Regions from separate parts of the Rhizobium binae genome, predicted to be linked through region 3. Evidence: predicted binding sites of a transcription regulator. Region 3 holds the regulator's gene; each other region holds the start of a gene.

Region 1 (7,175 bases), 1.0 Mb from region 3:
ATAGCGCTCGATCAGTTCAGCCTCGCCGAGCAGCTTCAGGTGGCGGGAAATTCGCGGCTGAGATTGGCCGAGAATTTCGGTAAGATCGGTCACCGTCAGGTCGCCGGCGTCGAGAAGCGCCAGAAGCCGCAGCCGCGTCGGCTCGCCGGCCGCCTTCAAGACGTCCACCAGCCCATCCAATCCAAGCTTCAAGGGTTCACTCATATTCGGCCCAATCAAGATATAAAGATATCTTTATGTGATTTGAGCGGCGGTGACAAGCGTCAATTCGCCTTCCCAGCGAAATTGCCTGCTCAAATTGCGACAGCGCCGGACAAAAAAAGCCCCGGCCGAACCGGGGCTTTCTCGATCGAAAAAAAGGACGATCAGCGCGTCAGGCGCTTATGGGCCTGGCTGCCGGGGTTGAGGGCATCGGGGCCGAGGCGACGGACCTTGTCCTCTTCATAATCCTCGAAGTTGCCTTCGAACCATTCGACATGGCCTTCGCCTTCGAAGGCGAGAATGTGCGTGGCCAGACGGTCGAGGAACATGCGATCGTGGCTGATGATGATGGCGCAGCCGGCGAAGTTCTCCAGCGCGTTTTCCAGCGCGCCCAGCGTTTCCGTGTCGAGGTCGTTGGTCGGTTCGTCGAGCAGCAGAACGTTGCCGCCGGCCTTCAGCATCTTGGCGAGGTGAACGCGGTTGCGCTGGCCGCCGGAGAGATTGCCGACCTTCTGCTGCTGATCGCCGCCCTTGAAGTTGAAGGCGCCGCAATAGGCACGGGAGTTCATGTCGAACTTGCCGAGCTTGATGATTTCGGCGCCGCCGGAGATTTCCTCCCAGACCGTCTTGTCGCCGGCAAGGGCGTCGCGGCTCTGGTCGACGTAACCGAGATGCACGGTCTCGCCGATGCGGATCGAGCCGCTGTCAGGCTTTTCCTGGCCGGTGATCATCCTGAACAGCGTCGTCTTGCCGGCGCCGTTCGGGCCGATGACGCCGACGATGCCACCCGGCGGCAGTTTGATCGACAGGTCGTTGATCAGCGTGCGGCCCTCGAAGCCCTTGGTGATGCCCTCCATCTCGATGACCACCTGGCCGAGGCGCTCGCTGACGGGGATGATGATCTGCGCGTCGCCGGGACGCTGCTTCTCGGCTGCGTCCACCAACTGCTCGTAGGACTTGATACGCGCCTTTGACTTGGCCTGACGGGCCTTCGGGCTGGACGCGATCCATTCCCGTTCGCGGCTGATGGCCTTCTGGCGCGAGGCCTCCTCGCGCCCCTCCTGCTCCATGCGCTTGGCCTTCGCCTGCAGATAGGCGGAATAATTGCCTTCGTAAGGGATGCCGCGACCGCGATCGAGTTCGAGTATCCATCCGGTGACGTTGTCGAGGAAGTAGCGATCGTGGGTGATCATCATCACCGCGCCTGGATAGTCGCGCAGATGCTTTTCGAGCCAGGCGATGGTTTCGGCGTCGAGATGGTTGGTCGGTTCGTCGAGCAACAGCAGATCCGGCTGCGAAAGCAGCAGGCGGCAGAGCGCGATGCGGCGGCGCTCGCCGCCGGACAGGCTGGTGACATCGGCGTCGCGCGGCGGGCAGCGCAGGGCTTCCATCGCCATCTCGACCTGGCTTTCCAGATCCCAGAGGTTCTGGCTGTCGATGATGTCCTGGAGCTTGGCGCCCTCTTCCGCGGTCTCGTCGGAATAGTTCATCATCAATTCGTTGTAGCGATCGAGGATCGCCGTCTTCGGGGCAACGCCTTCCATGACGTTTTCGAACACCGTCTTGTGCGGGTCGAGACGCGGCTCCTGCTCGAGATAGCCGACGGTGGCACCCTCGGCCAGCCAGGCTTCGCCGGTATACTCCTTGTCCTGGCCGGCAATGATGCGCAGCACAGTGGATTTACCGGCGCCGTTCGGCCCGAGGATGCCGATCTTGGCATCCGGGTAGAAGGAAAGGTGGATGTTCTCCAGGATCTTCTTGTTGCCATAGGCCTTGTTGAGGCCGGACATATGATAGATGAATTGACGTGCCATGCTGCGCTGCTCCGGGCGGGAAACTTCGTTTCGTGCCGCTATGTAGGCGAAACAGCGCCTGTGGGCAACGCCGAAACCCGGTTTAGGCAGGATTCCGGTCAGAAGCCCGCCGCATCGACGACACCTTCATCGCAGCCGAAAGAGGTTTTTCCCGCCCCGTGGATCAGATCGCCAAGGCCGCCGCTTTTCGCCGACGCCGTTCCCGCATCCTGAGATAGCCCGATCGTCAGCTCGCTGATTATCCTCACATTGCCGGCCCGCCGGCAGCTCATCTTGACGCGGTCGCCCGCACCCGGCCCGAAGCTCTTGTCGAAAGCCGCCTTGATCGCGTCGGACTTGACCGTCTTGCCGATATTGGCGGCGAAGAGGTCGCGCACGGCCGATGCGTTGAGCGCACCCACGAGATGGACGCCGACGCCGAAATAATCTTCCGCGCTCATTTTCGTGCAGGTGCCATGCTTTGTCCATTCGTGCCGTTCAAGGCCGGACTGCATGCCGGGCATCGCCTTTGCCAGCGCCGCCTGCGTCTCGGCCGAAAGCGCCACCTCCGGCAATGTACTCCATTTACCGTCCTTGTCGGCAGCCTTCTGCTCGTCGCTGACGCCGCAATAATCCTGCCGCATCGGCCAGAGTCCATGCAACGAGAAATTCGTTGCGTCGTGGCGCTCGCCGGTCTGGCTTGCGCATTCGGCCTTCTTCTGGTTCGTCTGACAGAAGGCGGGCTGCCAGCTCGCCGCAAGAATGAAACGGGTGCGCCCGTCAGCCTCCTGCGCCATGGCGGCGCCGGCAAGGGCCATCGATACGGCGAATGTCAAGGTACGCAACTGCATGCTGCTCATTTCAACCCCCACAATAGAACAATACAGGAACAGATAAGCACAAAGAGTAAACTGCAGCAACCCTGAATCGCAGTGTTCCTTTAATTTGTTATCGACTATGGCCTGCTTTTAAGCCAGCACACGAAACTCTGTCACTTAGAGTTGAAGCATAAATCCTCAAATCGATTTCGCTTTACGAAATTATGGGGTAGCGATCTGCTCTGCTGCGGCTGGGAGGATCCGATGTTTTCTGAAACGCAACGGCTCTGCGTGCCGGGAGCATCGCTGGCCTATCATCATGCCGAGGCGACCGGCCCCGCCTGCGGCATTCTGTTGATATCGCATGGGCTCGCGGAGCACTCGAAGCGGTATCGCCGCTTCGCCGAGGCGATGGCGGCGCGCGGCTATCACGTCTATGCCCATGATCACCGCGGCCATGGCGAGACGACGGCGCCCGACGCCCCGATCGGCCGCTTCGCGCGGCGGGATGGCGTAGAACGGGTGGTCGGCGACGTCATTGCCATGCGCGCTCATGCGGCCTCGCGCCATCCCGGCCTGAAGGTTATCCTCTTCGGCCATTCGATGGGCGGTCTCATCGCGCTCAATGCCGCCGTAACCGCCCCGGCCGACTTCGACGCGCTCGCCGTCTGGAATTCCAATTTCGCCGTCGGTCTTGCCGGCCGCGCCGCCCAGGCGATCCTCATCGCTGAACGCGTGCTGAAAGGCTCGGACGTGCCGAGCGGCCTCCTGCCGAAACTCACCTTCGCCGCCTGGGGCCGGTCCATTGCCAACCGCCGCACGGAATTCGACTGGCTTTCGCATATTCCGGACGAAGTCGACAAATATGTCGCCGACCCTCTTTGCGGCTTCGACGCCTCGGTTTCGCTCTGGCTCGATGTCTTCGAACTGACCTTTCGCGCGCCGCAAAAGATTCATCTCGACCGGCTGCGGCGCGACCTGCCGATCCATCTGGTCGGCGGCGCAGAAGATCCGGCGACCGAGCGTGGAAAAGCCGTGCTGTGGCTGTCAAACCATTTGAAACGCCAGGGCTTCTCCCGTATCAGCACTGAGATATATCAGGACATGCGGCACGAAACGCTGAATGACACCGGCGCAGAAGCGGCCATTGCCGCCTTCGCGGACTGGTGTGACGGCGCGGTCGGCAAGAGCTGGAACGGCCGAAATCCCGGATAACGAGAATTCCACCATGAGCAGCACCTCGCCCCGGCCCGTTTCATCCCCGTCCGACGTGACGATGGGGCTTGCGCTGATGTTTCTTTCGGTGATGTTCTCGCCGCTCATCGATATCTTCGCCAAACTTGCCGTCGTCACCGTCCCCTCCGCCGAGGTTACCGCCGGCCGCTTCGCGGTGCAGGCGCTCTGCATGCTGCCGATCGTGATATGGCGGCGCAGCTTTGCCGATTTCTCCTGGCGTCAGAGCCTGTTCCATGCCATCCGCGGCCTGATCATCACCATCTCGATGATTTCCTTCGTCACCACGCTGAAATACATGGCGGTCGCCGACGCGATCGCGATCTTCTTCGTCGAGCCGATCATCGTGACGATCCTCGGCGGCATTTTCCTGAAGGAAACGATCGGCTGGCGGCGCTACACCGCCTGCGGCGTCGGCTTCTTCGGAGCGTTGCTGATCATCCAGCCGAGTTTCAACGAAGTCGGCTACGTCGCGCTTCTGCCGATCCTCACCGCGCTCTGCATCGCCATATTCGTGCTGATGACCCGAGTCTTGTCGCACAAGGAAGATCCCTGGGCGATGCAGTTCCAGATGGGCATCTGGGGCCTGATCTTCTGCGCTGTCCTGCTTTTTGTCGGCGATGGCAGCGGCTCCGATATCTTCGATCCCGTCATGCCCGAAAGCAGCACTTGGCTCTATGTCGCCGGCGTTGGCGCCATGGCCGCGATAGCGGGCATCTTCGGCGTCTACGCCTATCGCGCCGCACCGGCCTCGACGCTGGCGCCGCTGCAATATTTCGAGATCGTCTCGGCCACGATCTTCGCCTGGCTTGTTTTCGGCGACTTTCCGGATGCGATCAAATGGCTCGGCATCATGATCATCATCGCCTCCGGCATCTACATCCTTTGGCGCGAGCGCCGCTTTGCTTCCAAACCCGTATCCGATACATCTGAGGTGACGCTGGCGCCGTAGATTGCCCCGGGAGGACCATGACCGAGAGCCTGACGAAAAAACCGCCGCTTGCCGGTATCCGGGTGATCGAACTCGCCCGGGTGCTGGCCGGCCCTTGGGCGGGACAGATGCTCGCCGATCTCGGCGCCGATGTCATCAAGGTCGAAAATCCCGATGGCGGCGACGATACCCGCCAATGGGGCCCGCCCTTCGTCGAGGGTGCCGACGGCGAAAATCTCTCGGCTGCCTATTACCACGCCGCCAATCGCGGCAAACGCTCCATTGCCGCCGACCTGAAAAGCCCCGAAGGCCAGGATCTCGTCCGCCGCCTGGCATTCACAGCTGACGTGGTGATCGAGAACTTCAAGCTCGGCGGACTCGTCAAATACGGGCTCGATTACGACAGTCTGCGCAAACTGAACCCGAAGCTCGTCTATTGCTCGATCACCGGCTTCGGCCAGACTGGCCCCTATGCCAGCCTTGCCGGCTACGATTACATCGTCCAGGGCATGTCAGGCTTCATGTCGATCACCGGCGAGCCGGACGGCCAGCCGATGAAGGCAGGGGTGGCGATCGCCGACATCTTCACCGGCATCTATGCCGTCGCGGCAATCGAGGCGGCGCTGATCCATGCCCTGAAAACAGGCGAGGGCCAGTTGGTCGACATGGCGCTGCTCGATGTGCAATCGGCAGTGCTCGCCAATCAGAACATGAACTACCTCATCTCCGGCGCTGCACCGACCCGGCTCGGCAACGCCCATCCCAATATCTCGCCCTATGAGGTCGTGCCGGCGGCCGATGGCTACCTTATTCTTGCCGTCGGCAATGACGGCCAATTCCGCCGCCTCTGCATCATCCTCGGCCTTGAGGCGATCGCCGGCGACGAACGTTTCGCCACCAACAAGGCCCGGGTCGGCAATCGGGCCGAGCTGCGCCGGCTTGTCTCGACCGAGACGCTGAAATGGCAGAAAGCGGATCTGTTGAAGGCCTGCGAGGAGAACGGCGTCCCTGCCGGCGCGATCAATACGATCGAGGAGATGTTTGCCGATCCGCAGGTGCGCGCCCGCGGCCTACGCATCGACCTTGTGGATGGCGCCGGTACCGTCATCCCGGGGGTCAGAACGCCTGTGGTGCTGTCCGAGACGCCGCTGCGTTACGTCAGGCCGAGCCCGCGCCTCGACGAACACAGGCAGGAAATTCTGGCGGAGCTCGCCGCGCGCGAGAGGGAGGCATCGTCATGAAGAAGACTGGTGGGGAACTGATTGTCGAGGCGCTGAAGGCCAATGGCGCCAAACGCCTCTCCTGCGTGCCCGGCGAGAGCTATCTTGCCGTCCTGGATGCCCTGCGCGATAGCGATATCGACGTCCTCGTCTGCCGTCAGGAGGGCGGCGCGGCGATGATGGCGGATTGCTGGGGCAGGCTTACCGGCGAACCCGGCATCTGCATGGTCACCCGCGGCCCCGGCGCCACCAATGCTTCCGCCGGCCTGCATATATCAAGACAGGACTCGATCCCGATGATCCTCTTCATCGGTCAGGTGCAGCGCGAAGCCCGCGAGCGCGAGGCCTTTCAGGAGGTCGAATTCCGCCGCGCCTTCACCGAATTCGCCAAATGGGTGGGCGAGATCGACGATGCCGCCCGCATTCCCGAATTCGTCACCCGCGCCTTTGCGATCGCAACCTCCGGCCGCCCTGGCCCCGTGGTGCTGACACTGCCGGAGGATATGCTACGCGACGAAGTCGAGGCGCCCGGCGCCAAGCGTTACACGAGCGTCGAGGCCCATCCCGGCCGCAGCCAGATTGACGATCTCTACATAAGACTGCTGAAGGCCGAGCGGCCGATGGTGATCCTCGGCGGCACGCGCTGGGATGCCGATGCCGTCGCCGATTTTGCAGGCTTTGCCGAGCGCTTCCAATTGCCGGTAGGCTGCTCCTTCCGCCGGCAGATGCTGTTCGATCATCTTCATCGCTGTTACGCCGGCGATGTCGGCATCGGCATCAATCCAGCGCTCGCCAAGGAAATAAAGGAAAGCGACCTGCTGATCCTTCTTGGCGGCCGCATGTCGGAAATGCCGTCCTCGTCCTATACGCTGATCGATATCCCCTACCCCGAGCAATCGCTGGTGCATATCTATCCCGATCCTTCCGAACTGGGACGCGTCTACCGCCCGGATCTCGCCATCTGCGCCGCTCCTTCCGA
Region 2 (7,175 bases), 1.4 Mb from region 3:
AGATAGCGATGCGCTGGCCCTTGCGGAAAATCTGCGCATCACGCTCGGCAGATTCGTTCGCGGCGTAAAGGCGCAGGCAAATACACCGACAACCTCGCAGTCAGAAACACTGTCGCTTCTGGATCGGGCGGGTCCGCTCAGTGTCGCAGAACTGGCAGGCCGGCGCAACGTCAGGCATCAGAGCATGCGGCTGGTTGCCGGTCAGTTGGAAGCTGAAGGCCTGATCAGCAAAATGCCGAACCCAGCGGACGGGCGGAGCCAGCTTCTTTTCATTACCGAGAAGGGAAATGAGGAATTGTCCCGCGCCCGCGAAGCCCGAACATTGCAGATTGCCAGTTTGATCGAGGAACGCCTGTCCGGCACGGACAGACAAACGCTCGAAGCCGCAATCGCTGTTATCGAACGGCTGTGCTAGCTCGTCGCATCAATCCTTCGACAAGGCAGCGAGTACGTTGGATAAGGTGTTCACGCCCCAATGTTCTGCATATTTACCGTCCTGAATTCGCACAATATCGATAGCGCCAATGGAAACGTCCCGTCCCGTCGCCGGAACGCCCAGCAGGGTACCGGTATGAACTCCGCTTATCGTCTTGCGCGTTGTGACCTTATCGCCCTCGGCGATCTGGTCATGGATCGTTACCGCCAGGTTTGATAGAGCTGGGCGAAGGACATTCTGGAAGGTGTGCCACATGCTTTCCGGGCCGTTCGGCATTCCTTGCGGCGCAGAGTGATTCACAAAGTGAGGAGCCATCAAGGAATGAAATTCGGTTTCGCTCCCATTTTGAATGACCTCAATGTTGAAGCGGCGAACCACCTCTTTGCAATCGGTTGACATGATTCATCCCTCAACATACGCCGATAATATATACAGTTTACCTGTATATATTATGCATAAGCCTTTTGCGATCCTGTAGCAAGTCATACCTCCTGCAGTGTCCGCTTTGGGCCCGAAAGCGGTCGTTTGGCATTTGCAAGACAATTCCGCAAAACTCGGTCACGAACCTCTGGATTTTGTGAGGGATTTTTGCGACCTGGTTATGTCAGACTTTGGTGGAGAGTGCTGAACGTGCGAGATGGCTTTAACTTTGTTCGCTAAGGGTCAACCATGGGCATAATGTGGACTGTATGGCCCTTAGACGCCGAGATGATGATTTGGTTAAGCGAGCAAGGAATCTCATTTCCAGCATTGCCTTCGCGATGGCCCACAGGTTCCGAGGTCAAGCGAGCTTTATCAGACCTCGACCTCACAGCAGAAATCACCGACAACGGGGCAATGGCTCCGTGGCATGCACTCGTTCGGGACGCTGCAGATAATCCCGACATTAAATGGGCGCTCCTGATAATCCCGGATTACTCGGGAGATCACGAACCGCAAAAGCTCTATTTCGAGAAAGGGCATGAGCCGTTGATCCGTCGCATCCTCTCTCATATCGCGTTGGCGTGCGGACCACTTGTGCTGATCAATGACGCTGACTCTTTCCCTGAGATCATTGGCGCAGACGCGTAGAGTCGGGTATTGGGTGACAGCCGAAATGGCCCGTCGGAAAACTCTACGACACTTGTCTCCTGAATTTTGCAATGTAGCCGGATAGTCAACTTCAATGACCGCTGTTGGCGTAAAACGGCCACCGCGCACGATTACCGGCTGGTGGCATTTGCTACATAATTCCCGGATTTCTGCCGGCCAATCCTGACCCGCTCTTGGCGGAAGGTGCTGCGGCTTCCATATCTTGCTGCAGTCGAAAGAGGGATGACGACGATGAAAGTGCTGATGCCCGCCTTGTTTGCCGGGATATTGCTGACCGGCTGCTCCTCGGCCGATAGCCCGGCGCTGGATCCCATTCCCGGCAGCATCACCTATGGCGGCCAGCCGCGAACGAAGCTCACCAAATCGCCGGTCGGCAGCGCCGTCCATCACCAGTTCTACAACGAGTTCGGCCAGCGGGTGGAAGAGACTTATATTCTTCAGCCGGATCGCAGCCTGAAGCTGGTGCGGCGTGTGGTGGGGCCGGATTTCCCCGATTAAGCTTGCGCCGTTCCAGGCTTGACAGCGGCGGCAATCGCGAACATTCAAGGAACATCTAATCTTCTCGCAGTGATTCTGCGGGAGCCCGACCGGACGGCTGGATGTATCTCGAAAAGCTCAATCCCCAGCAGCGCATGGCCGTCGAGCACGGCACGCTCACCGACGGCAGCCATATTGCGGGGCCGCTGCTGGTCATTGCCGGCGCCGGTTCGGGCAAGACGAATACGCTGGCGCACCGGGTCGCCCATCTGGTCGTCAAGGGCGCCGATCCCCGCCGCATCCTGCTGATGACCTTCTCGCGCCGGGCGGCCGCGGAGATGGCGCGGCGCGTCGAGCGCATCTGCCGCGACGTGCTCGGTTCGAATGCCGGCGTGATGACGGATGCGCTTCATTGGTCCGGCACGTTCCACGGCATCGGCGCCAGGCTGCTGCGCGACTATGCCCAGCAGATCGGCCTCGATGCCGATTTCACCATCCATGACCGCGAAGACAGCGCCGACCTGATGAACCTGATCCGGCACGATCTCGGCTTCTCCAGGACGGAAAGCCGGTTTCCGGCCAAGGGCACCTGCCTTGCCATCTATAGCAGGGCGGTGAATTCGGAAACGGCGCTCGACCAGGTGCTGCGCGACGCCTTTCCCTGGTGCGCGGCCTGGGAAAAGCAGCTGCGCGAGCTATTCGCCTGCTATGTCGAGGCCAAACAGAGCCAGAACGTGCTCGATTACGACGACCTTTTGCTCTACTGGGCGCAGATGGTCGGCGAGAGCGTGATCGCCGAGGATATCGGCAGCCGCTTCGACCATGTGCTGGTCGACGAATATCAGGATACCAATCGGCTGCAGGCCTCGATCCTGATGGCGCTGAAGCCCGAAGGCCGGGGGCTGACCGTTGTCGGCGACGATGCGCAGTCGATCTATTCCTTCCGCGCAGCCACAGTCCGCAACATCCTCGATTTTCCCGCGGCCTTCAGCCCGCCCGCCAATATCGTCACGCTCGACCGCAACTATCGCTCGACGCAGCCGATCCTGACGGCTGCCAACGCCGTCATCGATCTCGCTTCGGAGCGCTTCACCAAGAATCTCTGGACCGAGCGGCAGTCCTCCGAGCGGCCGCGCCTCGTCACGGTACGCGACGAGGCCGACCAGGCGCGTTATGTTGCCGACAAGGTGCTCGACAACCGCGAGGAAGGCCTCAAGCTCAAGCAGCAGGCGGTTCTATTCCGCGCCTCGCATCACAGCGGACCGCTGGAGGTCGAGCTGACCCGGCGCAACATTCCCTTCGTCAAGTTCGGCGGGCTGAAATTTCTCGACAGCGCCCATGTCAAGGACATGCTGGCCGCCCTTCGCTTCGCGCAGAACCCGCGCGACCGGGTGGCCGGCTTCCGGCTGATGCAGATCCTGCCGGGCGTCGGACCATCGACGGCGCAGAAGGCGCTCGATCTGATGGCCGAGGATGTAAGCCCGCTGTCGGCGCTGGCCGCCATGCCGGCGCCGCCGCGCTCCGGCGAGGATTGGGCAGCATTCGTTTCGATGCTGCAGGAGATGAAATCCGGCAAGGCCGGCTGGCCGGCGGAAATCGAGCTGGCGCGGCAATGGTATGCGCCGCATCTGGAACGGCTGCATGAGGACGCGGCAACGCGGCAGGCCGATCTCCTGCAGCTCGAGCAGATTGCCGGCGGTTATGCCTCGCGCGAGCGCTTCCTCACCGAGCTCACCCTCGATCCGCCGGATGCGACCAGCGACCAGGCCGGCGTGCCGCTGCTCGACGAGGACTACCTCATTCTTTCGACCATCCATTCGGCCAAGGGCCAGGAGTGGACGAGGGTGTTCATGCTAAACGTCGTCGACGGCTGTATTCCGAGCGATCTTGCCGTCGGCGCCAGCGCCGAAATCGAGGAGGAACGCCGGCTGCTCTATGTGGCGATGACGCGCGCCCGCGACGGTCTCGACCTCGTCGTGCCGCAGCGCTTCTTCACTTATGGGCAGAATGCGCAGGGCGACCGGCATGTCTATGCCTCGCGCAGCCGCTTCATTCCGGCGACCCTCCTGCAATTCTTCGAGGCCTGCAGCTGGCCGCAGGTGAAATCGGATGCCGCCGCGCAAGCCCAGGCGCGGCAGGTGCGCATCGATGTCGGCGCCCGCATGCGCGGCATGTGGCGATAGGTAACGCCGCACGGTGCCGCACATCGGGCCTTCAGAGGATGAGAGCGTCAAAGCAAAAGCGGCGGTTCGGCCGGCTGCAGGAAGCGCTCGACGGCTGCCGCCTCCACCGCCTCGACTGACGCCGGCGACCATTTCGGATTGCGGTCCTTATCGATGACGGCGGCGCGGATGCCCTCAAAGAAATCCGGATTATTGAGCATCCGCAGACAGGCGCCGAGTTCGCGGCCGAGGCACTCGGCGAGCGAGGCGCTGCGGCGGCCGGCCCTCAAGAGCTGCAAAGCGAGCTTCAGGCTGGTCGGCGAGCGCGTCAGCAGCACCCGGCGCGTCTCGGCGGCGAATTCGCCGTCCTCCCCGGCGAGCGCCGCCAGGATTTCCTCAACGCTGTCGAAACGAAAAGCGCGATCGATCATTGGTGCGTTCTGCCGCAGCCGGCTCTCGCCCGGAGGCTCTGCGTACAGCTGCAGGACGCCATCGACATCGCCCGACGAACTGCCGCGCGGCAGGCCCGACAATGTCTCGATCACATCGCCGAGCCGCGACGAGGCGATCCGAATATCGGCAAGGCGGGCGTGGATCGCGTCGGCGGCGTCGATATCGAGGCCGGTCAGGCCGAGCCACGTTCCGGCCTCGCCGGGTGCCTTCGGCAGCAGCCAGGTGGCGCCGACATCGGGGACATAGCCGATGCCGGTTTCGGGCATGGCAAGGCGGGTGCGCTCGGTGACGATGCGGTGGCGGCCGTGCGAGGACAGGCCGACACCGCCGCCCATGGTGATGCCGTCCATCAGCGCGACATAGGGTTTGGGGTAGACGGCGATCATATGGTTGAGACGGAATTCCTCGCGCCAGAAAGTTCCGGCGAGGCCGTCGCCGGCCCGGGCGCTCTCATGCAGGGCGCGGATATCACCGCCGGCGCAGAAGCCGCGTTCGCCCTCCCCTATTGCCACGACAGCCGCAACGTCGGCATCGCGGGCAAAGCCATCCAGCGCCTGGGTGATCCTCCGGATCATCGCCAGCGTCAGGCTGTTCAGCGCCCGCGGCCGGTTGAGCCGGATGATGCCGGCAGTGCCTCGCCGCTCGATGATGACTTCGCCGTCCTGCATGGTTCACCTCCACTGTTGAACCATGAATAGACGACGATGCAAGATCGCTCCAGAGCATTTCAGGCCAGCCGGGATTGATCGGTCAGGCCGAAAGCGAATCCCGGGCGGATGCTTTGGCCTCGCAGCGGGCGGCATAGTCAACGGCAAGTTCCAACGGCAGCGGCCGCGAGAAATAATAGCCCTGGGCGAGGCGAACGCCGATCGCCTTCAGCCCCTCGGCGATCGCTTCGCTTTCGACGCCTTCGGCGACCGAGGCAATGCCGAGATTCTGGCAGAGGTTGGCGACCGACCGGGTGATGCTCATGCAGCGGGCGTCACGGTCGAAATTCATCACGAAACCCTTGTCGATCTTCAGCTTGTCGAAGGCGAGGCGATGAATGTGGCTGAGGCTCGAAAAGCCGGTGCCGAAATCGTCGAGCGCGATCGAGATGCCTGCGGCGCGCAGCATCGTGATCACCCGGTCGGCGGTATCGAAATCGGAGAGCAGCGCGGTCTCGGTGATTTCGAATTCGATGCGCCTGGGATCGGCGCCGGAGCGATTGATCATGGCGAGCAGCGCCATCGAGGTCTCGTGGTCGCAGATATCGCGGGCCGAGAGATTGAAGGACAGCCTCAAATGGCGCGGCATGATCGCCAGCGCTTCGAGCGCCTGGGCAAAGAGAATACGCGTCATGCGGCCGATCACGGCGGTGCGCTCGGCGGCGGGGATGAAGGCTGCGGGACTGATGCGGCCGAAGCGGGCGCTGTCCCAGCGGGCGAGCGCCTCATAGGCGACGACGCGGCCACTCTGCAATTCGACGATCGGCTGATAATCGAGCCTCATTTCGCTGGCGAAGTCATTTGCCTGCAACTCGAGTTCGATCAGGTGGCGCTGAGTCAGGATCTTCTCATGGTCGGCCGAGAAGAACTCGACGCCGCTGCTGCGCTTGCTCTTGACCTGATAGAGGGCGAAATCCGCCTTCTCGTAAAGATCTTCGGCCGTGTAACTGCCGGCATCGGGACAGACGATGCCGCAGGAACCGAAGACGCGGACCGAGCCGTCGGGGATTTCGTAAGGGTTGCGGACAGTGGCGCAAAGCGCCTGGCCGAGATCGGCGATCGCCTGGCGCGTCAACGAGCAGGGAAAGATGATGCCGAATTCATCGCCGCCGAGACGCGAGACGACGCCCTCCTCGCCGACCAGCACCGTGAAGCGCCGGGCCGTCTCCTTGAGCACCAGATCGCCGGCGGCATGACCGAAGACGTCGTTGACCGGCTTGAAGCCATCGAGATCGATGATGCCGATGACAGGCGGCGCAGCCGGATTTTTCTGCAGCCGTTCTTCCAGGGAGAGGAAGAAGCTGCGGCGATTGGCAAGGCCGGTCAGCTGGTCTTGCAGCGCGTTGCGGCTGTTGACCAAGTTCAGCTCCTCGGCTTCCTCCTGCTTCTGCTTCAGCTCCTCGGTCAGTTGCACCAGGCCGACGAAATTCTGGAAATAGCTGTTGATCACCCTGAGGAAGGGCAGGATCAGGAAAAGGCCGCTGACGGCGGTGGCGACGAAAACCGGATTGCCGGAAAACATGAAGGTCGCAATCATGGCCGAGAAGGTGATGACCGTGGTCATCGCCGCCGCCATCGGCAGGTGCGTCAGGCAGAAGATGCAGGAAATGCCCGCCACGACGAGGAAATAGGCTATCTGACCCTGTTGGGAAGCGTCGCCATATTGGTAAAGCGCGATAGACCAGCCGCCGAAGGCGACGGTCAGGATGCCGGCGCCCGATATGGTCACCTTCATCAGCTTATAGGCCCGCTCGGCGGTGATGTCTTCCTTGCCTCTGATCTCCCACCAGCAGAGACGGAAGACACAGACGACGCTCAAGGTTACTGGAATATAGAGGGAAAGCCACA
Region 3 (7,175 bases):
TTCGAGGAACACGCCGGCAATGCCTGTCGCCACGGCTGCGCGCGCCAGCGTCTCGACGAATTCGCGCTGACCGCCCGAGGATTCGCCCTGCCCGCCCGGCTGGGCGACGGAATGGGTCGCATCGAAAATGACGGGCGCGCCCATCGCCGCCATGATCGGCAGCGAGCGCATGTCGGAAACCAGCGTATTGTAGCCGAAGGAGGCGCCGCGCTCGCATAGCAGCACGTTCGGATTACCGCTGGCATTGAGCTTCTTCAGGACGTTCTTCATATCCCAGGGGGCGAGGAACTGCCCCTTCTTGACGTTGACGACGCGGCCGGTCCGGGCGGCGGCGATCAGAAGGTCCGTCTGCCGGCAGAGGAAGGCGGGAATTTGCAGAACGTCGATCACCTCCGCCACCTCGGCGCATTGCTCGGCGGTGTGGACGTCGGTCAGGACGGGAAAGCCGAATTCCCTCTTCAGGTCGGCGAAGACCTCCATGCCTTTTTCAAGCCCGATGCCGCGCTCGGCCGAAAGCGAAGTGCGGTTCGCCTTGTCGAAGGAACTCTTGTAGACGAGGCCGATGCCGAGCTTTGCGCAGAGCTCCTTCAGCGTGCCGGCGACCATGAACGCGTGATCACGGCTCTCCATCTGGCAGGGGCCGGCAATCAGCGACAGGCGGCCGGTATTGGAAAAGGTGACCTGGCCTTCGCCTTCGCCGATCTTGACCTCGGAATTGGTATCAGTGCTCATCGTGTTTCCTCGAAGGCAAAAAGCGCGCCCTGCCCGGGCGTGGGCTTCACCAGAATGCGATTGTTCTTGCGTGTATATGTCACTCCGTTAGCAGCCAAATGCGCTTCTGTCACGGCAAGATCGGTGACGGTGAAGAGGATTGCCTGGCCGCGCAGGCCACGATCGGCGGCGGAAACGGCAAGCTCGAAATAGGCCTCTAGCCCTTCCGGCGTCATCAGGCTGATCTTGGCATTCGAGGCTGCGATCTTCATGCCGAAACCAGTTTTCTCCACCGCCGTTTGCCCGACCGCAAGACCGACGAAGGCGGCAAACGCAGCCGGCTCCGGCGTACAAAGCGCGATCTCGGAAATGCCGGTCACGCCGTTGGCATGTGTCTCCAGCGCGGCGCGATCGGCGGGGAAGGCATTGATGCGCTGACAGGTGAATAGGAAGAAGTCGGGCGCGCGCAGATCTCCTGAAAAGGCCAGTTTGAAATTGCCGACGCTTTCCGAACCGTCCGGCATCCGTATCGGCCTGCTGAACTGCAACATCTCGCCGGCACTCGCACCGTTGCCGAAGAATCGCCGATGATCGAGGCCGGCATCTTCGGTGCGGAAGGCCAGCGCCGAAAGTCCCTCCTCGCCGCAGCGGAAGCGGAAGGCGCGATTGCGGGCGATGAAGACATTCCCCTGGCGGGCCGCTATCTCGCTTTCCTCGACGCTCGCCACCCCCAGCGGCTCGATGTAGGTCTTGTCGGCGAAAAAGACGCAGGCATTTTCCGTTCCGAACGGATGGCGCGCATCGGCGGCGACGGTGAAGCCGAGCTTGCCGAGCCTTTCGCGCGCCAGGTCGATATTGACGACGGGCAGCACGACATGATCCAGCGGGTGCGGCTTGGCGGAATGTGCGATCATGAGATCCCTCCTGACACGCCAAGAGATGTGCGACAGCACCACCCCCAATGCAAGACGTGTGTGCCGATCCGGCAAATGAAAATAAAAATCTCGACGAGTTGGCGTGAATTTTTACGGAAATTTAGCTACTTGCGGAACACATATGGAACATATAGTGTCTGTTCTGGATTTGTTTCAATCACGGGGTCTGACGTCGATGCTCACGCGCAAACAACAGGAGCTTCTCCTTTTCATTCATGAGCGCATGAAGGAATCCGGCGTTCCTCCCTCTTTCGACGAGATGAAGGACGCCCTGGATCTCGCCTCGAAATCCGGCATTCATCGCTTGATCACGGCGCTCGAGGAACGCGGTTTCATTCGCCGCCTACCGAACCGGGCCCGGGCGCTGGAGGTGATCAAGCTGCCGGAGGCCTATAGCCCCAGCCTTCAGCCGCGCCGCGGGTTTTCCCCGAGTGTTATCGAAGGCAGCCTCGGCAAGCCCCAGCCGGTCGCCGCCCCCGCTGCCGCAAGGCCGATCGCCGACAACGGCAACTCCGTCTCCGTGCCGGTCATGGGCCGGATCGCCGCCGGTGTTCCGATCTCGGCAATCCAGAACAATACACACGACATCGTCGTTCCCGCGGATATGCTCGGTTCGGGCGAACATTACGCGCTGGAGGTCAAGGGCGATTCGATGATCGACGCCGGGATCTTCGACGGCGACACGGTGATCATCCGCAATGGCAGCACCGCAAGTCCCGGCGATATCGTCGTTGCGCTCGTCGACGACGAGGAAGCGACGCTGAAGCGCTTTCGCCGCAAGGGTGCCTCGATCGCGCTCGAAGCCGCCAACCCGGCTTATGAGACTCGTATCTTCGGGCCCGACCGGGTCAAGGTGCAGGGCAAGCTGGTCGGCCTCATTCGCCGTTATCACTGACAGCAGACGGGCCGGATTCGGCGAAACCGCCTTTGCGCCAATCATAGGCGCGATGGCGCATCCATGGACGTGACCAGGCATCGAATGCGGTTGCGATCTCGAGTCCCGTCTGCACAAAGCGCAATTCAATGGAACCGGTCCTGCGCAGCGTCTCGCCGGTGAAGAGTGTCGCACCGGAGCGGCAACGGTCGAAACGCAGGCGCACCGCGGTCACGACGATCTCGCCGGCGTCGCAGGCCGGGCCGAGATAGGCGGCATTGTCGATGACCGCGACGACATGGCCATTGCCGAGCCTGGCTATGCACCAGGCTTTCTTGACGCAGGAAAACCGATTTGCCTCACCGCCAGCTGCTGCGGCCACCATTGCCGTCCTCGCTTCATTCTGCTGGTCGCCGGAAAGCCTGAGGCGGCGGTCCTCACCCTGGGGCGGAATGGCAGGGCCATCCAGCATCTTCGGCGGCTGGTGCGTCGGCGACACCAGCGCTCTCTGCCACTGGTCGAAGATGAAGTCCGGCGGGTTTTCGCGGTTAGAAGCCATTGCCGTCGACGCGACGAGCGCGACTAGACCACCATCTTCGGAAATCACCAGATCCGGCGGCCGGGACCCCGGCAGAGTGAGCAGGATGAGCGTTGCGACAGCGAGGATCGATGTGCCGGCATGGCGCAACCGGGTGCGGAGCAGCATCAGCAGCAGAAAGCCTGCCACAGCCATGATGAAATACCAGCCGGGCAAGCGGCCGAAACCGATATCGCCACCCCAGCCGGACACCGTCTTGGCGACTGCAATCACCAGATCGAGGCCAAAGCCGACCACCGTCCAGAGCGGAGCGTCCAGACCGAACGGCATGAGCAACATGGCCAGCAACCCGGCCGGCATGACGATGAAGGAGATGATCGGCATCGTCGCAAGGTTTGCCGGCAGGCCATAAGCGGTCAGGCGATGAAAATGCTCGATCGAAAACAGCGCCGTGGAGAAGCCGCCGATCAGCGAAGTCAGGAAGATGCCGCCGAAGAAACCGGCGACGGCCGCGACCGGCCGCAGGAACGGCAGCTTCGGCAACGGGCTTTCCCGGACGCGCCGGTCCTTCCACAGCTGATAGCCCGATACCAGTGCCAAAGTCGCAGCAAAGGACATCTGGAAGCTCGGACCCAGGACCTCGGAGGGTGAAATGGTGATGATGACGAGCGCCGAGAGCACGACATTGCGCAGGCTGATCGACGGCCGATCGAAGAAGACGGCAATCAGCATGATCGCCATCATGATGAAAGCGCGTTCGGCCGAAACCCCGAATCCTGAGATCAGGAAGTAGGCGGTGACGGCGATGAGTGCGCCGGCGGCGGCGATCTTCTTTGTCGGATAGGCTTGGGCGACACCGGGAAAGAGGCTGAGCAGCATCCGGAAGCCGACGAAGAAGATGCCGGCCGACAGCGCCATGTTGAGGCCTGAGATCGCCACGATATGAGCAAGGCCGGACTGGCGCAGCGCCTCCGTCGTTTCCTTCGAGATGGCGCGCCGCTCGTCAGTCACCAGAGCGGCGGCAAAAGCGCCTGTGTCACCGGGCAGAATAGAGCGTATGCGATCGCCGATGCCGCTGCGCAACCGGTAAAGCCATTCGAGCAGAGCTTCGGGCGTCGATGTCGCAGCTTGCGGGCCCGCGGGCAAATCGACTTTCTCCGGAGCACCGTAGAAGAAGCCGTTGGCGCCGATGCCATCGAAATAGGCACCGAAGGAGAAGTCGTTGAGGCCAGGAAGCGCCGGCCCTGCCGGCGGCGTCAACCGCGCGCGGCCGGTGATGATGTCACCGATCTCGAAAGGCGCATCGGCACCGCGCGCGATCACGGTGATGCGCCGCGGCGGCCGCTTCACCTCTGGCGCCTCGGTGCCGGTGACGGCAAGAATATAGCGCCACCGCCCGCGATCATCGCCTTCGCGCCGCTCGACGCGGCCGGTCACCGTTGTCGTCACGGATGAATCGAGGATGACCGTCGAGGCCCGCCAGCTTTCGAACTGCGCGCAGAGCATGCCGCATGCGACCAGGGAAAGCGCCAGAAGCGTTGCCCGCAAGGCCGGCCGGCTGCGGCCGGCGACAAGCCCCGCAAGCATCGACACCGACAGGCAGAGCAACGATGGAACGAGAGGAACATCCGTTGCAGCAAGAAACCAGAACGCCGCGCCGGCGCCGAGGAAGACCGGCGAGAACAGGAGCAGGCGGCCGTGATCGAACTCCTCGCTCAGCATCCGGCCGCCGGCACGCAGCGATTGTCCCATTGCCGCCGGCAGCCGGTGGCGCACCGACATCGCGGACTGGGTTCTTGACGGCCGCATTGCCGCGGCAGGGGCAGGACCTTCCGCGGGATCGGCAAGACCGACGCCTTGTGGCCGCAATTCGACTGTCGTCAATTCCTGCATGCGCCGCCCGAAGTCACCTTGCCCAGGCACCAGAATGCAACCTTCGGGCAATTCCGGCAAGCATAATCGATTGAAATGCGAGAGAAAATCGCAAATGCGAAATGTCAGTCGAATCATCGGTTTCCGCTATGCGTGCGGCTCATCGCTGCAGTGCCTAAAAGGTGATGCCGCAATGCACAAAATGCCGTCACGGTAACTTGGCATTAGCCTCGCGATCATATAGCTATCGGTGAGGACGCTTAACCCCTATGGCGCTTTTGTGGCGCCACCGACATTTCGGAGGATCAGCATGACGGATCAAAGCGCAACAATAAAAATCGGTGACAAATCGGTCGACCTCGCGGTCAAAAGCGGCACGATCGGTCCAAGCGTCATCGATATCGGTGCCCTCTACAAGAACACCGCTTCCTTCACTTATGATCCGGGCTTCACCTCGACCGCATCCTGTGAATCGAAAATCACCTATATCGATGGCGACGAAGGTGTGCTGCTGCACCGCGGCTACCCGATCGAGCAGCTCGCCGAACATGGCGACTTCCTCGAGGTCTGCTACCTCCTGCTTTACGGCGAGCTGCCGACGGCAGCGCAGAAGAAGGACTTCGACTATCGCGTCACGCATCACACCATGGTGCACGAGCAAATGAGCCGCTTCTTCACCGGCTTCCGCCGCGATGCGCATCCGATGGCCGTCATGTGCGGCTGCGTCGGCGCGCTATCGGCCTTCTATCACGACTCGACCGATATCACCGATCCGCACCAGCGCATGGTCGCCAGCCTGCGGATGATCGCCAAGATGCCGACGCTGGCCGCCATGGCCTACAAGTACCATATCGGCCAGCCCTTCGTTTACCCGAAGAACGACCTCGACTATGCGTCGAACTTCCTGCGCATGTGCTTTGCCGTTCCCTGCGAGGAATACGTGGTCAACCCGGTGCTTGCCCGCGCCATGGACCGCATCTTCATCCTGCACGCCGACCACGAGCAGAACGCGTCGACCTCGACCGTCCGCCTCGCCGGTTCGTCGGGCGCCAACCCCTTCGCCTGCATCGCGGCCGGCATTGCCTGCCTCTGGGGCCCGGCACATGGCGGCGCCAACGAAGCGGCGCTCAACATGCTGACAGAAATCGGCACTGTCGATCACATTCCGGAATATATTGCCCGCGCCAAGGACAAGAACGATCCGTTCCGCCTGATGGGCTTCGGTCACCGGGTTTACAAGAATTACGATCCGCGCGCCAAGATCATGCAGAAGACGACGCATGAAGTGCTCGGCGAGCTCGGCATCAAGGACGATCCGCTGCTCGAAGTGGCGATGGAGCTGGAGCGCATCGCGCTCACCGACGAATATTTCATCGAAAAGAAGCTCTATCCGAACATCGACTTCTATTCCGGCATCACGCTGAAGGCGCTCGGCTTCCCCACGACCATGTTTACCGTACTCTTCGCGCTCGCCCGCACCGTTGGCTGGATCGCGCAGTGGAACGAGATGATCGAGGATCCGGAGCAGCGCATCGGCCGTCCGCGCCAGCTCTATGTCGGCGAACCGAAGCGCGACTACATCCCGGTTTCGAAGCGCTGATCGCTTCAGGCCAATCGGCTCAAAAGAAAACCCGGTCAGAAACGACCGGGTTTTTTCTTTCTCAGCACGTCGAGAAGGATTTCGGCAGCATGTTCGCCCGGCGGCTTTTCGGTCTGCATGCGCTGCCAGACCAGCTCATAACCCTCCTTCATCGCCTTGAGCTGGTAAGTGTCGGCTGACAGCCTCTCCATCCAGCGTGCGAGGCTTGCCCCGCGAACGACATCGTTCAGATACTCCGGCACGACCGCGTAATCGGCAATCAGGTTTGGCAGCGCCCCTGTCCAGGTCTTGATGCCCGATGTCAGCAGCCGCATGATCCAGTCGACCTTGTAGGCAGAGACGACGGGAACGTCGGCAAGCGCAAGTTCGAGAATAACCGTTCCGGATGCCGCCATGGCTGCATCGGCCTCAACGAACGCCTGCCACTTTGCTTCCGCGCCGACAACGATCTCCGGCTTTACCGCCCAATTCGCCGTCAAGCCGCGCACAAGCACTTCCTTGTGTCTCATCGTCGGCAGGATGAAGCGCATCGGTCCATTGCGGGCGACAAGTTCGTTCACCGCCACCTCGAAATACGGCAGCAGCTTCCGGATTTCCGAGGAGCGTGAACCGGGCAGAAGCAGAATTGCGCCGTTGCCGGGCCGT
Region 4 (7,175 bases), 950 kb from region 3:
TAAGCCGAACCGACATGGACGCATCACTCCGGCGAGGGTATTTCACCTTAACGTCAAATTATCGGGGCGCCGCTATGGTCACTGCATTTTTCGATGACCGGGTTGCTTCCGTTGGCTGTTATTGTCTCTAAAATCGATGAACCTCGATCAACAACGCTCGGCAAGACGTTGATCTATTTGGTGTGGTTTGCGCTGGCATCCGCGCTTTGCTGGTCGGAAACCGTGTGGCGCGACGAGGTTCGCGCCTTGTCGCTCGCCCTGCAGGGAGAGAGTTTCATCGATATGCTTCGCCAGATGCATGGTGAAGGTCATCCGGCTCTCTGGTATATCCTGTTGCGTGCCGGTCATCTTGTCGTCGGCTCACCCGTCGTCCTGAAAATCGTCGCGCTGACGATCGCGGCCGCCTCGGCCTACCTTCTTGTTTTCAGGCTTGAACTGCCGCGCTCGATCATGCTGCTGTCGTTGTTCAGCAGCTTCTCGGTTTTCGACTACGCCGCGATGTCGCGAAATTACGGCATCAGCATGCTTTTGGTCTTCCTTATCGTCCTGAGCTGGGAGAGGGGAATACGCAACGGCAGAGTACTCGGCCTGTTGTTCGCCTTGCTGGCAAATACCAACGTCCACTCGGTCGTGCTGGTCAGCGGCTTTCTTGCCTATTGGTTTTTCGATCTGGTCCTGGCGCGTTCAAGACCTTCCCTGGCTGCATATCGGGCCTTTGCGACAGCCGCAGCCATTGCCGCGGTCGGCGTTGTCCTGTGCGTCATGACGGTCTATCCCACCTTCAACGATGCCGGGCAGAACGATCTCGCAGGCAAGAATTTCGCCCCGCTTGTCCTTTATGCCTTTGCCGGGGCGACTTCCTATTTCATGGAGTTCTACCCTGACGGCATCCTTCGGCTGGCCGTGGCCGATCCATCGCTTGCTCGGGTTTTCGTCTCGCTGATGGCGGTGCTTATCTATGGCAGTCTGCTTGGGCTAGCCAACCGGCGACCGGCGATGTTGGCGGCCGCATCGGTTCTCCTGGGGTTTTCGCTGCTTTTTACGCTCGTCTATCCAGGGAGCTACAGACATCAGGCCCTATGGCTGGTCTTCATGATCGGCATGTTTGCGTTGAACAGGCGCTGCCGATCCGCAGCCGCGGGCATTGCCGGTGCCGAGTCAGTCGGCGGCGTGGTCAAGATCGGGCGTTTGTGCTTCATGATGTTGCTGGCGCTGCAGGTCGCCGCCGGTATCGAAAAGGTCCATCAGTTCCTGTTCACCGACATACCGTTTAGCCGAGCCCGGGATCTCGGGTCGTTCATTCAATCGCGCCCGGATCTCAAGGATGCGATCATCATGGCGGATCCCGATTATCTCGTGGAACCCTTGCCCTATTACATCCCCAATCGCACCTATCTTCTTCGGGAGCAGCGGTTCGGCGCGATCGTGCGGTATACCCGCAACGCGCGGCTTTCGCTCAGCCTTGCCGACATCCTGCAGACGGCGCGGCAACTGCAGCAGAGCGAGCACGTGCCGATCGTCATCCTTCTCTCCCAGCGGCTTGACCGAATTGCCGCGCCCGTCTCATTGCACGAAAGTTACAGTTGGCAGCTGTCTCTTACGCCGGAGGAGATTTTCGCATTCCTGAGCTCAACGACCCTCGTCAAGCGCTTCGGCTCCGTTGCCGGCAGCGATGAGACATTCGATGCCTATTTATTGAAATAGGAGATCGGCGGTTTCATTCGCGCAAGGCATCCGCGCTGTTGATCACGGCGATACCATGCGCCCGCATCTCGTCGATGGCAGCGGCGACGCCTTCGGGGGTGATGCCGCGGCTTGCGTCCTCGATGAAGCGCACGCGCACGCCCGGCATCATCTCCAACGCGTCGAGCACAGAGAACTTGACGCAGTAATCGGTCGCCAGCCCGCAGACGTCGAGATCGGTCACACCCTGATCTTCGAGGAAATCGGAGAGGCCGGTCGAAGCGTCGCGGTCATTGTCGCGGAAGGCCGAATAGCTGTCGATGCCGGGGTCTTCGCCTTTCTGCTGGATCAGGTCGATTTCTTCGGATTTGAGCTCCGGATGCAGTTCGGCGTCAAGCGTGCCCTGGATGCAGTGGTCGGGCCACATCATCTGCGGTTTGCCGGACAGTTCGCCCATTTCGAAGGGGACGGCACCCGGATGTGCGGAGGCGAAGCTGCCGTGACCGGGCGGGTGCCAGTCCTGGGAGGCGACGATCAGGTCGTATTTGCCGCTGTCAATCAGCCTGTTTACGATGGGAACGACCTTGTCGCCGTCCGGCACCGGCAGGTTCCCCCCCGGACAGAAGCCGTTCTGGATATCGACGAGCAGCAGCGCTTTCATCAAGGCCAATCCCTTCGCGTTATGGCAATGCAAAATGCCAAATGCACCGAATGCATCAACTAGTGAATTTCCGGGGGGCGGCATGCAAGTGTTAATTCTGTCACTGACGGTGGTAATCGGTCGAAAGAGAATGTGATAATGCAATCAGTGCTAGATTTTCTGGCGACGTGACGGCCGCCGCAAAAGGTCTTGCTCAAGGCCGCGAATTCTGCCTTTCTTGCCTCAGCAGCAAGCCGGAACCAAAACCATGTCCGAGCCCCATCCGGAGGAAAAGATCGATGCGACTTTCCGCAACGGATCGCTGACGGCGACCGGGATCATTCTCGGTTTCTCGCTCAATTTCATCAGCCTCTGGGTGTCCAATCCCAATGACTGGAGCCGCGTCGATCTGCTGCCGATGTCGTTCCTGACCGTCGGCATCGCCATTCAGGTGAAAGTATTTGCCGATCTTTTGGCGCGAGACTCGCTGCTCGCCGCCAAATACGACCGGGCGCGCCGGCTGTTCCTGATCGGATTGTCGATCGTCGCCGTCGGAATGGGGATCGCCCTGCTGAACGACATCCTCGGGCTCAGCAGTATGCGGATGTTCGGGTGACTGCCCCAGGTTTCGTCGTGCGATCAGACGCGCTCGACGAAACCGTCCAGCACCCGCTTCTGCCCCGCACGGTCGAAGTCGATCGTCAGCTTGTTGCCTTCGATGCCGGTAATGTTGCCATTGCCAAATTTCATGTGGAATACGCGATCGCCGAGGGTGAAGCGCGACGGCTCCGACGAGGTCGACTTTGCGACCAGTTCGCCCTCGATCGTGCGTCCCTTCGGACCGCTTTCGCCATAGCCGATGCGCTCGACGGCGTGGCCGGAACGGGTGCCCCAGTTGTCGCGCGTGGCGTCGGTCCTGTTGGCCTGGGCGCGTTTCCAGCCTGGCGTGGAATAGGAGTTGGCAAAGGGTTCGGCCTTGTCGAAGCGTGACTGGCCATAGCCACCGCGGCCGTAACCGCCGTAGCTCTGCTCCATCTCGGCGACCTCGACATGGGTTTCCGGCAGTTCGTCGAGGAAACGCGAGGGTAGCGTCGATTGCCAGAGGCCGTGGATGCGGCGATTGGAGACGAACCAGATATGGCAGCGGCGCTTGGCACGGGTGATGCCGACATAGGCGAGCCGTCGTTCTTCCTCAAGACCGGCACGGCCGCTCTCATCCAGCGAGCGCTGGTGCGGAAAGAGGCCTTCCTCCCATCCCGGCAGAAAGACGGTATCGAATTCCAGGCCCTTGGCCGAATGCAGCGTCATGATCGAGACGGCGTCGAGGTTCTCGTTGGTCTCTGCATCCATGACGAGCGAGACGTGCTCGAGGAAGCCGCGCATCGACTCGAAGCTGTCCATCGAGCGGATCAGTTCCTTCAGGTTTTCGAGGCGGCCGGGCGCTTCGGCGCTCTTGTCGTTCTTCCACATATCCGTATAGCCGGACTCTTCGAGTATCTGCTCGGCAAGCTCGGTATGCGGTGTGTTTTCAAGCAGTTCCTGCCATCGGCGGAAAGATTGAATCACGTCGAAGAGGGCTTTACGCGCCTTCGGCTTCAGCTCGTCGGTCTCGATCATGTCGGCCGCTGCCGCCAGCATCGGGATGTCGCGGGCCCGCGCATAGTCGTGCAGGGCGCGCACCGTCGTGTCGCCGAGGCCGCGCTTCGGCGTATTGATGATGCGCTCGAAGGCGAGGTCGTCGGCCGGCTGCGCGACCAGGCGGAAATAGGCCATGGCATCGCGGATTTCGAGGCGCTCGTAGAAGCGTGGGCCGCCGATGACGCGGTAGTTGAGGCCGAGGGTGACGAAGCGGTCTTCGAATTCGCGCATCTGGAAGGAGGCGCGCACAAGGATCGCCATGTCGTTCAGCAGATGCTTGTTGCGCTGGAGCTGCTCGATCTCCTCGCCGATGGCGCGGGCTTCCTCCTCCGAATCCCAGGAGGCGTGGACCTGCACCTTGACGTCGTCGGGATCGGCGCGTTCGGTGAACAGCGTCTTGCCGAGGCGGCCTTCATTGTGGGCGATCAGATGGGCGGCGGTTCCGAGGATATGTTCGGTCGAGCGGTAATTGCGTTCGAGCTTGATCACCTTGGCGCCGGGGAAATCCTTCTCGAAGCGCAGGATATTGTCGACCTCCGCGCCACGCCAGCCGTAGATGGACTGGTCGTCGTCGCCGACGCAGCAGACATTCTGCGGCTCGCCCTTGCTGCGCTGGGCAAGCAGCCTCAGCCACATATATTGGGCGGTGTTGGTATCCTGATATTCATCGACGAGAATGTAGCGGAAGCGGCCGTGATATTCCTTCAGGAGGTCCGGATTCTTGCGGAAGATCGCGATCGGATGCATCAGCAGGTCGCCGAAATCGCAGGCATTCAGCGTCGACAGGCGCGCCTGGTAGGCGAAATAGAGATCGCGGCCGCGGCCATTGGCAAAGGCGCGGGCGTCGCCTTCGGGAATATCGGCTGGGCCGAGGCCCTTGTTCTTCCAGGTGTCGATCATGCCGGCGAACTGCTTGGCCGGCCAGCGTTTGTCGTCGAGACCCTCGGCCTGGATCAGCTGCTTGATCAGACGGACGACGTCGTCGGTGTCGAGAATGGTGAAGTCGGAGCTGAGGCCGACGAGCTCGGCGTGGCGGCGCAGAAGCTTGACGCCGATAGAATGGAAGGTGCCGAGCCAGGGCATGCCTTCGACGGCGCCGCCGACGAGCAGCGCGATGCGTTCCTTCATCTCGCGCGCTGCCTTGTTGGTGAAGGTGACGGCGAGGATCTGCGAGGGGAAGGCGCGGCCGCTATTGAGGATATGGGCGATGCGCGTGGTCAGCACCCGCGTCTTGCCGGTGCCGGCGCCGGCAAGGACGAGAACCGGACCTTCCAGGGTTTCCACGGCTTCCGTCTGTTCGGGATTAAGGCCGGCGAGGTAATCCGGTCGCTTGCCGCCGTCGCGCGCCGCCATGGCTCGGGCGGCGATCCCGCCGGCCGCCCTTCCGACCGGTGCGGCAGGCAGCTGTGGCTTGCGCGCCATCTCGCCCGGCTCTTCGTCGAAGAAGGGAATATCGTCGAAACTGTTGCTCATGGCGCGTAATGTAGTGATTCGGGAGGGAAAGACCAGAAAAGATGTTCTGCTTTCATTCCCGAACCACCGCAATTGCGGACCGATGCCGGCGGCAGGGCCGCCGCTGGGTGTGGCTGCGATCGTCGTACGGCCGAGCAGCGAAAAAATCCGAGCCACCCTGTCGGAACCGATGCCGGCGAGACGTCCTCGGGGCATCGGACAGGAGTCCGGCAACCCTCGTCAACAGGAGGCTGTTCATGCCGAAGGTCGTTTCAAATCTCTGGTTCGCGGAGCAAGCGCGCGAAGCCGTCGAATTCTACGTATCGGTCATTCCGGATTCCAGCATCGGCCGCACCACCATATTGCCGGCGGAAACGCCGAGCGGGCCTCCGGGCAGCGTCGAAATGATCGAATTCACGCTCGGCGATCAAGCCTTCCTGGCGATGAAGGCCGGCCCGCTCGACAGCTTCAATCATTCCTTCTCGGTTGCCATTCTGCTCGACAGCCAGGCCGAGATCGATCGGATCTGGGATGCGTTTCTCGCCAATGGCGGCACGCCTGAAGCCTGCGGCTGGCTCAAGGACCGCTGGGGCCTTTCCTGGCAGATCGTGCCGCGGGCGCTTTCCGAGATGGTCGCAGACAGCGATCGAGAGCGGGCCAAGCGCGTCACCGAGGTGATGCTCGGCATGGTCAAGATTGATCTTGCTGCGCTGGAGAGGGCGTTCAACGGCTGAGGCCGGCGGAGGCACGATTGCGAATCGGGGCGCGTGATCGCCACGCGCCACTTTCCCCTGGAATTTACCGAATTTACTGGCGGCGCATCGGCATCCGCCCGATCTAAGCTGCCCTTATCGGCTGCCGATCGCTGTTTTTCCGCATTCTCGAATCACGGGCGCCATTGCACACCTTTTTGACAATCATGTCACGTCGCTAAATGTGCTGATATCGCAATGCCCCTTTTTTCAACTATTATACAAACAGTTTCGTAGAGTAAAAAAATACCGGTGCATGCAATTTTTTGTGCATTGCCACAAACAGCCGGTAGGCGTCGAATATACCTACGAAACTATTGATTCTTAGGAACGCCGTGGCCATCTCGATGGTTATACGGCTTAGAGCCTGCGGCATAACCTTAATGGAGGTCCCATGCTGAGTGAATCCGTATTCGATGCGTTCACGCGCAGTTATGAAGCGCGCCGCGAGACCGACATGTCGGTTTCGGAATATCTCGATCTCTGCAAAAAAGAACCGATCGCCTTTGCGAATGCGACGGAGCGCCTGCTTGCAGCGATCGGCGAACCGCAGATGGTCGACACCGCCAAAGACACGCGCCTCGGCCGGATCTTCATGAACAGGACCATCCGCGTCTATCCGGCCTTTGCCGGCTTTCACGGCATGGAAGAGACCATCGAACGCATCGTTTCCTTCTTCCGCCACGCGGCGCAGGGGCTCGAAGAGCGCAAGCAAATTCTCTATCTCCTCGGCCCGGTGGGCGGCGGCAAGTCGTCGCTGGCGGAGCGGCTGAAGCAGCTGATGGAGGTTCATCCGATCTACGTGCTGAAGGCGGGCGACGAGATCAGTCCCGTGTTTGAAAGCCCGCTCAACCTGTTCGATCCTGAGACAATGGGCTCGCTCCTCCAGGAGCAGTACGGCATCCCCCTCCGGCGGCTGAACGGGCTGATGAGCCCATGGTGCCTGAAGCGGCTCGACGATTTCGGCGGCGATATTTCCCGATTCCGCGTCGTCAGAATACAGCCTTCGC

What was found. Region 3 encodes LexA, which represses DNA repair genes until DNA is damaged. Its sites were predicted from a motif close to TGTTCNNNNTGTGTTCNG; they were not measured.
Region 1: the regulator LexA is predicted to act here: its motif matches at 2,869-2,886, upstream of J2J99_RS15140 (ribonuclease T2 family protein).
Region 2: the regulator LexA is predicted to act here: its motif matches at 2,063-2,080, upstream of J2J99_RS02995 (ATP-dependent helicase).
Region 4: the regulator LexA is predicted to act here: its motif matches at 5,477-5,494, upstream of J2J99_RS14855 (ATP-dependent helicase).

The regions. Positions count from the first base shown of each region.
Region 1 covers NZ_CP071604.1:3,074,993-3,082,167, forward strand. Annotated here, with positions in the region: gene J2J99_RS15130 (ArsR/SmtB family transcription factor) at 1-204, opposite strand, end outside; gene ettA (energy-dependent translational throttle protein EttA) at 366-2,015, opposite strand; gene J2J99_RS15140 (ribonuclease T2 family protein) at 2,114-2,854, opposite strand; gene J2J99_RS15145 (alpha/beta fold hydrolase) at 3,077-4,027, shown strand; gene J2J99_RS15150 (DMT family transporter) at 4,041-4,997, shown strand; gene caiB (succinate--glutarate CoA-transferase) at 5,015-6,217, shown strand; gene J2J99_RS15160 (thiamine pyrophosphate-binding protein) at 6,214-7,175, shown strand, end outside.
Region 2 covers NZ_CP071604.1:614,174-621,348, reverse strand. Annotated here, with positions in the region: gene J2J99_RS03015 (MarR family winged helix-turn-helix transcriptional regulator) at 1-415, shown strand, start outside; gene J2J99_RS03010 (ester cyclase) at 425-835, opposite strand; gene J2J99_RS03005 (hypothetical protein) at 1,145-1,507, shown strand; gene J2J99_RS03000 (hypothetical protein) at 1,760-2,026, shown strand; gene J2J99_RS02995 (ATP-dependent helicase) at 2,128-4,188, shown strand; gene J2J99_RS02990 (enoyl-CoA hydratase/isomerase family protein) at 4,236-5,288, opposite strand; gene J2J99_RS02985 (putative bifunctional diguanylate cyclase/phosphodiesterase) at 5,371-7,175, opposite strand, start outside.
Region 3 covers NZ_CP071604.1:2,062,447-2,069,621, reverse strand. Annotated here, with positions in the region: gene kdsA (3-deoxy-8-phosphooctulonate synthase) at 1-732, opposite strand, end outside; gene J2J99_RS10095 (VOC family protein) at 729-1,625, opposite strand; gene lexA (transcriptional repressor LexA) at 1,822-2,541, shown strand; gene J2J99_RS10085 (ComEC/Rec2 family competence protein) at 2,522-4,951, opposite strand; gene gltA (citrate synthase) at 5,241-6,530, shown strand; gene lpxB (lipid-A-disaccharide synthase) at 6,566-7,175, opposite strand, start outside.
Region 4 covers NZ_CP071604.1:3,010,859-3,018,033, reverse strand. Annotated here, with positions in the region: gene J2J99_RS14870 (hypothetical protein) at 112-1,704, shown strand; gene pncA (bifunctional nicotinamidase/pyrazinamidase) at 1,718-2,344, opposite strand; gene J2J99_RS14860 (hypothetical protein) at 2,592-2,939, shown strand; gene J2J99_RS14855 (ATP-dependent helicase) at 2,963-5,434, opposite strand; gene J2J99_RS14850 (VOC family protein) at 5,671-6,147, shown strand; gene J2J99_RS14845 (PrkA family serine protein kinase) at 6,560-7,175, shown strand, end outside.